Regions from separate parts of the Kineococcus auxinigenes genome, predicted to be linked through region 1. Evidence: riboswitches for the same ligand, from Rfam matches in the RefSeq annotation. Region 1 holds a riboswitch; each other region holds the start of a gene.
The links. Region 1 has a riboswitch for S-adenosylmethionine ahead of ACRYR9_RS05105 (ABC transporter ATP-binding protein). Riboswitches for the same ligand answer to the same signal wherever they lie in the genome.
Positions count from the first base shown of each region.

Region 2: it holds a riboswitch for S-adenosylmethionine, as region 1 does, so the genes downstream of both, ACRYR9_RS13065 (MFS transporter) here and ACRYR9_RS05105 (ABC transporter ATP-binding protein) in region 1, are expected to answer to the same signal.
Region 3: it holds a riboswitch for S-adenosylmethionine, as region 1 does, so the genes downstream of both, ACRYR9_RS10195 (sulfurtransferase) here and ACRYR9_RS05105 (ABC transporter ATP-binding protein) in region 1, are expected to answer to the same signal.
Region 4: it holds a riboswitch for S-adenosylmethionine, as region 1 does, so the genes downstream of both, ACRYR9_RS18515 (sulfite exporter TauE/SafE family protein) here and ACRYR9_RS05105 (ABC transporter ATP-binding protein) in region 1, are expected to answer to the same signal.

Region 1 is NZ_JBKBCT010000009.1:50,307-52,496, reverse strand. It holds gene ACRYR9_RS05110 (MBL fold metallo-hydrolase) at 1-862, shown strand, start outside; SAM riboswitch class I at 949-1,056, shown strand; gene ACRYR9_RS05105 (ABC transporter ATP-binding protein) at 1,205-1,957, shown strand; gene ACRYR9_RS05100 (aliphatic sulfonate ABC transporter substrate-binding protein) at 2,067-2,190, shown strand, end outside.
Region 2 is NZ_JBKBCT010000045.1:14,615-16,804, forward strand. It holds gene ACRYR9_RS13065 (MFS transporter) at 1-908, opposite strand, end outside; SAM riboswitch class I at 914-1,002, opposite strand; gene ACRYR9_RS13070 (electron transfer flavoprotein subunit alpha/FixB family protein) at 1,053-2,024, opposite strand; gene ACRYR9_RS13075 (electron transfer flavoprotein subunit beta/FixA family protein) at 2,021-2,190, opposite strand, start outside.
Region 3 is NZ_JBKBCT010000030.1:805-2,994, reverse strand. It holds gene ACRYR9_RS10200 (FxLYD domain-containing protein) at 1-605, shown strand, start outside; SAM riboswitch class I at 668-761, shown strand; gene ACRYR9_RS10195 (sulfurtransferase) at 1,037-1,960, shown strand; gene cobA (uroporphyrinogen-III C-methyltransferase) at 2,015-2,190, opposite strand, start outside.
Region 4 is NZ_JBKBCT010000101.1:3,961-6,150, reverse strand. It holds gene ACRYR9_RS18520 (nitrite/sulfite reductase) at 1-845, opposite strand, end outside; SAM riboswitch class IV at 1,146-1,261, shown strand; gene ACRYR9_RS18515 (sulfite exporter TauE/SafE family protein) at 1,295-2,190, shown strand, end outside.

The DNA.
Region 1 (2,190 bases):
CTGGCTGGGCCACTCCACCGCCGTGCTGGACGCCGCGGGGGTGCGGGTGGTCACCGACCCGGTGCTGCGCGGGTCGTTCGCGCACCTGCGCCGCCGCCCGCCGCTGCCGGACCCCGAGCACTCCGCCGACCCGGCCCTGGTGCTGCTATCGCACCTGCACCACGACCACCTGGACCTGCCCTCGCTGCGCCGGCTGCGCCCGCGCTGGGTGGTGGCCCCGCCCGGTTCGGCCGCGTGGCTGCAGCAGCGCCTGCGCGGCACCGGCAGCGCGGTCGGGGAGGTCGCCGTGGGCTCCTCCGTCGAGGTCTCGCGCGCCCCGGCGGGCCCGGTGACGGTCACCGCGCTGCCCGCCCACCACGACGGCCGCCGCACCCTGGGCCGGCTGACGGGGGCTCCCGCCGGGGCGCTGCCCGTGGGGCACCTGGTGCGGCTGCCGGGGGTGTTCCCCCGACGGCCCGAGGCCGCCGGCGGCGCGGACCTGCTGCTGTGGGCGGTGGGTGACAGCGGGGAGTTCGACGGGTTCGCCGAGTCGGTGCTGCGCGCCGCCGGGCGTGCGCCCGACGTGGCCCTGGTGCCCGTGGGCGGCTGGGGCCACACCCTCGGCGAGCACCACCTCGACCCCGAGCAGGCCGCGGCGCTGGTGGCCCGGGTGCGCCCGCGCGTGGCCGTGCCGGTGCACTGGGGCACGTTCGCGCCGGTGGGCCTGGCCCGCACGATGGGCGAGCGGTGGACGGCGCCGGGCCGGCGCTTCGCGGGGGCGGTGCGCGAGGCGGGCGGGCGGGCGGTGCTGCTGCGCCCGCGCGGCGCGCTGGACCTCGACGCCGCCGGCGAGCTGGTGCCCTCCCGGCCCCGGGCGCGCTGACGGCGCCGACCGGCGCCGTCGCCCGTGCGGCGCAGGGTGCGGCGGCGCCGTTTTGACAGCGCGGGCGGACGTCACGTTTGATGTCGCCACCATCCAGAGCGGCCGAGAGACCTGGCTCGACGACGCCGCAGCAACCTCCATCCGCTCCCTGGCCGGAGCGGGCGGTGCGGTGCTCACGCCAGGAACGATGGAGGAGCAGTGTCGGCCGTACCCACGCGCCCCGCGTCCAGTCCCGCCGTGCCCGGTCCCGCTGCGTCTGGTCCCGCAGCACCCGGTCCCGCAGCGTCCCGTCCCGCCGCGGCCGTCCCCGGCGCCGGGCGCGTCGAGGCCGCCGGCGTCGTCCTGCGGGGGGTGGGGCGCTCGTTCACCACCGGCTCCGGCAGGCACGACGTCCTGGCCGGGGTGGACGTGGACGTGGCGCCGGGCAGCACCGTGGCCCTGCTGGGCGCGTCCGGCTCCGGCAAGTCCACCCTGCTGCGCCTGGTCGCCGGGCTGGACACCCCCACCTCCGGCACCGTGGAGGTCGGCGGCGAGGCGGTGCGCGGGGTGGGCGGGCGCACGGCCGTGGTCTTCCAGGAACCGCGGCTGCTGCCGTGGCGGGACCTGGCCGGCAACGTCGCGCTGGGCCTGCCGCTGGGCACGCCGCGCGCCGAGGGCCGCGCGCAGGTGCTGCACCAGCTGGAGACCGTGGGCCTGGCCGGGTTCGCCGGTCACCGGCCGCGCCGCGTTTCCGGCGGCATGGCCCAGCGCGCCGCGCTGGCCCGCGCCCTGGTGCGCCGCCCCGGGGTCCTGCTGCTCGACGAGCCGTTCGCCGCGCTGGACGCCCTGACCCGGCTGAAGATGCAGGACCTGCTGGACGACGTGCAGCGCGGCACCGGCGCGACCGTCCTGCTCGTCACCCACGACGTCGACGAGGCGCTGCACCTGGCCGACCGCGTGCTGGTGCTGGGGACCACCGAGGGCCGTGTCGGCGCCCACGTCGTGCGCGACCTCGCCGTGGGACCGTCGCGCCCGCGCGACCGCGGCGACGCCGACCTCGCCCACCTGCGCGTGGAGCTGCTCGAACTGCTCGGCGTGCCGCGCGCGCACGCCTGAGCGCCGGGCCCTGCGGGCCCGGCTCCGCTGCACCCCCGAACCCGCAACACCCCCGCGAACCCCCGTCGTCCGCCGCTCGTGCGGACGACCCTGCCCCCTGGAGACAACCGTGTCGCACTTCCCCCGCCCCCTCGCGCGCCGCACCGCCCTGGGTGCCCTGTTCGGCGGCGTCGCCCTCGGTGCCGCCGGCTGCGTGCAGGGGGAGTCCTCCTCGGGGGCGGCCCCGTCTGCCG
Region 2 (2,190 bases), on a different contig from region 1:
CACAGCGGGGTGGTGGCCAGGCTCAGCACGGAGGCGACCAGGACGGCGAGCAGACCCACGTCGGCGCCGTCCTCGCGGACGTGCTCGGTGAGGTAGTTCAGGGCGAAGACCGTGTAGAGGACGTACCCGCCGATCTGCCCCAGGCGCATGCCGCTGGTCAGCAGCACCCCGCGGGCGTCCTCGCGCAGCACGTCGGCGACCGGGCGGCGGGCGACGGCCCCGGTGCGGCGCAGGTTCGAGAACACCGGCGAGTCGGTCACCTTCAGCCGGATGAGCAGACCGACCACGACGAGCACGGAACTGGCCAGGAACGGCACCCGCCAGCCCCAGGAGAGGAACTGCTCGGGGGTGGTGAGGGTTCGCGTCAGCCAGAAACCCCCGCTGGCCAGGACCATGCCCGCGGCCGAGCCCATCTGCGGCACGGCGCCGAACAACCCCCTGCGCCGCTCGGGGGCGTGCTCCACCGCCAGCAGCACCGCCCCGCCCCACTCGCCGCCGGCGGAGAAGCCCTGCAGCAGGCGGGCGGTCACGAGCAGCACGGGCGCGGCGATCCCGATGGTCGCGTAGGTGGGCAGCAGGCCGATGAGGGCCGTGGAGGCGCCCATGAGCAGCAGGGACGCCACCAGGACCTTCTTGCGCCCCAGCCGATCCCCGAGGTGACCGGCGACCGCGCCGCCCAGCGGGCGCGCCACGAAACCCACCGCGTAGGTCGCGAACGCCGCGACGACGCCGACGGCGCCGCCCACCTGCGGGAAGAACAGCGGGGCGAACACCAGCGCGGCCGCCGTGCCGTAGAGGTAGTAGTCGTACCACTCGATCGTGGTGCCGACGAAGCTGCCGAGCGCGGCGCGGCGGCGCAGGACGCGCTCGTCGGCGGCAGCGGGCACGACGACACGGGCAGAGCTCACCAGGACTCCCATCGGCCCTGGCGGAAGCACCTTCCCCGAGGGGTGGTTGCTGCGGCGTCGTCGAGCCAGGTCTCTCGGCCGCTCTGGATGGTCGTCGAGAAACCTAGGGCACGACGGAACCGGCCCGCAAACCCGCGCCGGGTCTCAGCCTCGGCGGCGGCGGACCTCGGCGCTCAGCGCCGGGAGCACCTCGGTGAGGTCCCCGACGATCCCGTAGTCGGCGAACTCGAAGATCGGCGCGTCGGGGTCGCTGTTGACGGCCACGACGGTCGCGGAGGCGGCCATCCCGCCGCGGTGGTGCACCGCGCCGGAGACGCCCGCGCCGACGTACAGGCGCGGGCTGATGGTGACGCCGGTCTGCCCGACCTGCGCCTCGTGCCCGATCCAGCCCTCGTCGGTGGCCACGCGGGTGGCGCCCACCGCGCCGCCGAGCGCGTCGGCGAGCTCCTCCACGGCCGAGAAGTCGCCCTCCACGCCGCGACCGCCGACGACCACGACCTCCGCCTCGGCCAGCGCGGGGCGGTCGGAGGTCGGGCGCAGCTCGCGGGAGTGGACGGTGACGGCGCGCGCCGCCGCCGGGGCCTGGACGCGGTGCTCGACGACGGCCGGCTCCGGCGCCTGCGGCAGCGGCGTGGCCCGCACGGAGTTGGGCGCCACGGCCACGACCCCGAACGGACCCGTGAGGGCGCAGCGGGTGGTCCACGTGCCGGCCAGGACGGTCTTGCCGGCCACGAAGCGGCCCTCGGCGTCGCGTTCGACGGCACCGGCGCCGGTGACGACGCCCGCGCCGGTGCGCACGGCGAGGCGGGCGGCGACCTCCTTGCCCTCGAAGGTGGAGGACACCAGCAGCAGCGGGGCGCCCACCTCGGTGCGCACCGTCTCCAGCACCTCGGCGACGGAGGCGGTGAGGTGCTCGTCGGCGCCGTCGACGAGGACGTGGTGCAGGACGGCGGCACCGTGCGCGCCGGCCTCGGCACGGGTCTCCCCGCCGGGGGCCGCACCGATCCACACCGCGTGCACCTGCGCGCCGGGCAGGCCGCGGGCGAGGGTCAGCAGCTCGCGCGCCGTGGGGCGCAGCCGCGCCCCGTCGTGGTCGAGCAGGACGAGCACGTTCACGAGAAGCCCTTCTCCGCCAGGTAGTCCACGAGCGCCGGGACGGTCTCGGCGCCCCCCGTCACGAGCACCCGGTCCTCGCGCTGCGGGCGCGGCGCGGCCTCGAGCACCTGCGTCGCCGACCCGGCCAGGCCCACGGTGGCGGGGTCGACGCCGAGCTCGGCCAGCC
Region 3 (2,190 bases), on a different contig from region 1:
CCCCCTCCTCCGGCCGCGGACCGCGCGACGGGGTGGCGACCGCCTCCGTCGTGCTGGGCCTGGCGGGTGTCGCCACCGCCCTCGTCCCGCGGCTGCACGTGGTGGCCCTGTGCCTGGCGCTGCTCGGCGCCGTGGCGGGGATCGCGGCGGTGCGCCGGGCGCGGCGAACGGCCGCCGCCGGGTTGGCCCTGTCCGTGGCCGCAGCCGCGGTCGTCGTGGTCGTCACGGCCGAGGCGCGCGGCGACGTCGTCGACGACCAGCCGGAGCCCGGCCCCGCCGGGCCCGGGATCAGCGCTCCGCCCGCCGAGGGGGGAGCGGCCGGCACGCGGCCCTCCGGCTCCCCCGAGGGCATCGCGGTGACCGGTTGCGGCGACGCCGGCGCCTCCGGGGCGGCCACCGCGACCCTGGAGGTCACCGGCACGGCCGAGCGCTCCGGTGCCTTCGCGGTCGTCGTGGAGTGGATGGACGCCGCCGACGCCCAGCTGGGTCGGGGACGGACCGTCGTGGAGGACCTCGCGCCGGGGGAGACGAGGACCGTGCAGGTGCTCGGCGAGGGCGTCTCCGGTGCGGTGGCCTGCCGGGTCCTGGAGGTGACCGGGGCCTGAACGGGCGGCGGGTGGTGCGGCGAGGTTGACAGCCCGCCCCCGCACCGGGCACGGTGGCGCCACGACCATCCAGAGCGGCCGAGAGACCTGGCTCGACGACGCCGCAGCAACCCCCCTCCCGCAGGGCGTGGGTGCTTCCGCCAGGGCCGATGGAGGGCACGCGATGACGCAGGACCGCACCACAGAACTGCACTCCCGGCGGCACATCGACCTGTGCCGCCGCGGTTCCGCCGCCTGTCGCTGACAGCCCGCAGAACCCGCCCGGACCGCGGGGTGCGCCCCGCGGACCCGGGGCGCACCCCGCCCGCCCGGAACCCCCGCGCCGCCCCGACCGGTCGAGCGCGGGAAACCGGTACGGCACCACACCACCACCGCACCCGGCCGCCGCACGGCGGCCGTCGAACCCTCGTCACGCCCTGGAGAGAACACGCATGTCCAGCACCACGTCCGGCACCGCCCCCGTCGACACGACCGAGCCGAAGTTCTCCGAGTACGCCCACCCCGAGAAGCTGGTCAGCACCGCCTGGCTGGCCGAGAACCTGGGCAGCGAGGGCCTGGTCGTCGTGGAGAGCGACGAGGACGTCCTGCTGTACGAGACCGGTCACATCCCCGGCGCGGTCAAGGTCGACTGGCACACCGAGCTGAACGACGAGGTGACCCGCGACTACGTCGACGGCGCCGCGTTCGCGGACCTCCTCTCCCGCAAGGGGATCCGTCGCGAGGACACCGTCGTCATCTACGGCGACAAGAGCAACTGGTGGGCCGCGTACGCCCTGTGGGTGTTCACGCTGTTCGGTCACGAGGACGTGCGCCTGCTGGACGGCGGCCGTGCCAAGTGGGCCGCCGAGGGACGTGAGCTGACGACCGAGACCCCCCAGCGCGAGCGCACCGAGTACCCCGTCGTGGAGCGTGACGACAGCCGCGTGCGCGCGTTCGCCCCGGACGTGCGCGAGCACCGCGGCGGCCTGATCGACGTCCGCTCGCCGCAGGAGTACACCGGTGAGCGCACCCACATGCCCGACTACCCGCAGGAGGGCACCCTGCGCGGCGGGCACATCGCGGGCGCGGCCAGCGTGCCGTGGGCGAAGGCGGCGAACGAGGACGGCACGTTCAAGGACCGCGCTGCGCTGGAGGAGATCTACTTCTCCGGCGCCGGGCTGACGCCGCAGACGGACACCGTCACGTACTGCCGCATCGGGGAGCGTTCCAGCCACACGTGGTTCGTGCTGACGCACCTGCTGGGCCTGGAGAACGTGCGCAACTACGACGGCAGCTGGACCGAGTGGGGCAACGCGGTGCGCGCCCCCATCGTGGTCGGCTCCGAGCCTGGCGGGATCGGCGCCGCGAAGCGCTGAGCAGGCCGACGTCGAGGGGGCGGGGCCCGGTGGGTCCCGCCCCCTCGACGCGTCTCAGGCCCCGTGGGGGGCGAGGGCGTCGACGACCTCGCCGACCACGACGACGGCCGGGGCGCGCACCCCCGCGGCGCGCGCCACCCGGGCGAGGTCGGCCAGGGGCGCGGTGGTGGTGCGCTGCCGCGGGCTCCAGCCGTCCTGCACCACGGCGACCGGTGTGGCGGGGTCGCGAC
Region 4 (2,190 bases), on a different contig from region 1:
GGCACGAACGCTCCGAGGCGCTGGGCGAGGTGCGCGCTCGTCGACAGCCCGCCGCCCACCCACAGGTCGTACCCCGCGCCGAGCTCCGGGTGCACCACGCCCACCAGGGAGATGTCGTTGATCTCGTGCACGACGTCCTGGCTGGGGTGACCGGTGACGGCGGTCTTGAACTTGCGCGGCAGGTTCGCCAGTTCCGGGTCGCCGATGAAGCGTTCCACGATCTCCGTGATCACCGGGGTGGGGTCGATGACCTCGTCGCGGGCGATGCCCGCGACCGGGCTGCCGAGCACCACGCGCGGGGTGTCCCCGCACGCCTCGGTCGTCTGCAGCCCCACGGCCTCGAGCCGCCGCCAGATCTCCGGGACGTCCTCGATGCGCACCCAGTGCAGCTGCACGTTCTGCCGGTCGGTGATGTCGGCCGTGTCGCGGGCGAACTCGGTGGAGATGCCAGCCACGACGCGCAGCTGCTCGGTCGTCAGCGCACCGCCGTCGATCCGCACGCGCAGCATGAAGAACTCGTCGGACAGCTCCTGGGCGGACAGCTGCGCGGTGCGCCCGCCGTCGATGCCGGGACGCCGCTGGGTGTACAGCCCCCACCACCGGAACCGCCCGTTGAGATCGTCCGGCGCGATGGAGGAGAAACCCCCGGGCGCGTACAGGTTCTCGATGCGCTCGCGGACGTTCAGCCCCCCGTCGGCCGCCTTGACCTCCTCGTTGTGGTTCAGGGGCGCGGTGCCGTCGACGCGCCACTGGCCGTTGCCACCGGGGCGTGGTGCGCGCGGTGCGCGGCGGGGGGCCGGCGGGGCGGCCTGCTCGAGGGGGGCGGTGCTGGCGTCGGGTGTCATGGAACCTCACGGGAGAGACGGGTCCTCCTCGTGAGGAGGCCCTCAGCTGGTGGGGTGCAGCGAGCGACCGGAACGGCACGCGTAGGCGCTCTGCAGCCGCATGAGGTCGACGTACCGGCGCGAGACGAGGCGCACGGCAGAGGGCTGGACCACGTGACCACGGTAGGGCACGAGCGCACGAACTCCAACACGGTCCCGTCGATCAGCGTGGCGCCGGCGGGCGGACCGGGGAAACCGCCCGGTTACCGCCGGTGCCGCGAGGTGTTGACCGCCTGCCGGGGTTCGTCTACCGTCAGTGGCGGTCACGAGTACCAGCGTCAAGCCCCGGCTCGCTGGTCGGCAACCCTCCTGTCGCGGCGGGGTGCTCCGGGTGAGGACCTGGCCGGTCGCCGTTCGGCGTCCGGCAAGCGCGGACCTGCGGGTCCACGGACGTACGGACGGCTCCTCTCGTGCACAAGTTCGCCCTGCTCGCCCTGGTCGGCCTGCTGGCCCAGCTCGTCGACGGCTCCCTCGGCATGGCCTACGGCGTCACCTCCACGACCCTGCTGCTGGTCGTGGGAGCGAGCCCCGCCGCCGCGTCTGCCACCGTCCACCTCGCGGAGATCGGCACCACGCTGGCCTCCGGGGCCGCGCACTGGCGCTTCGGCAACGTCGACTGGCGCGTCGTGGTGCGCGTCGGCGTGCCCGGCGCGGTCGGGGCCTTCCTGGGGGCGACGGTCCTGTCGTCGCTGCCCACGGACGTCGCCGCACCGGTGATCAGCGCCGTGCTGCTGCTGCTGGGGGTGTACGTGCTGCTGCGCTCCGCGGTGGCGCGCTTCGACGAGCGGTCCCTGCACCGGCCGCTGCGGCGGCGCTTCCTGGCGCCGCTGGGGTTGTTCGCCGGGTTCGTCGACGCGACCGGCGGTGGTGGATGGGGCCCCGTGGGCACCCCCGCCCTGCTGGCCTCCGGCCGGCTGGAGGCGCGCAAGGTCATCGGCTCGGTGGACACCAGCGAGTTCCTCGTCGCGGTGGCCGCCAGCGCGGGGTTCCTCGTGGGGCTCGGCTCGCAGGGCATCGCCTGGACGTGGGTGCTCGCGCTGCTGCTCGGAGGCCTGGTCGCCGCGCCCATCGCCGCCTGGCTGGTGCGCTACGCCCCGCCGCACGTGCTGGGCTCGGCCGTCGGCGCCGTCATCGTCCTGACGAACTCGCGGACCCTGCTGCGCAGCGACGCCGTCGGCGCCCCCGACCCGGTCCGCTGGGTCGTCTACGCGCTGATCCTCGCCGCCGGCGCGCTCGCCGTGGCCCACTCGGTGCGCCGGCACCGCCGCACCGCCCGAACGCTCACCACCACCGACAACGAGAGGAG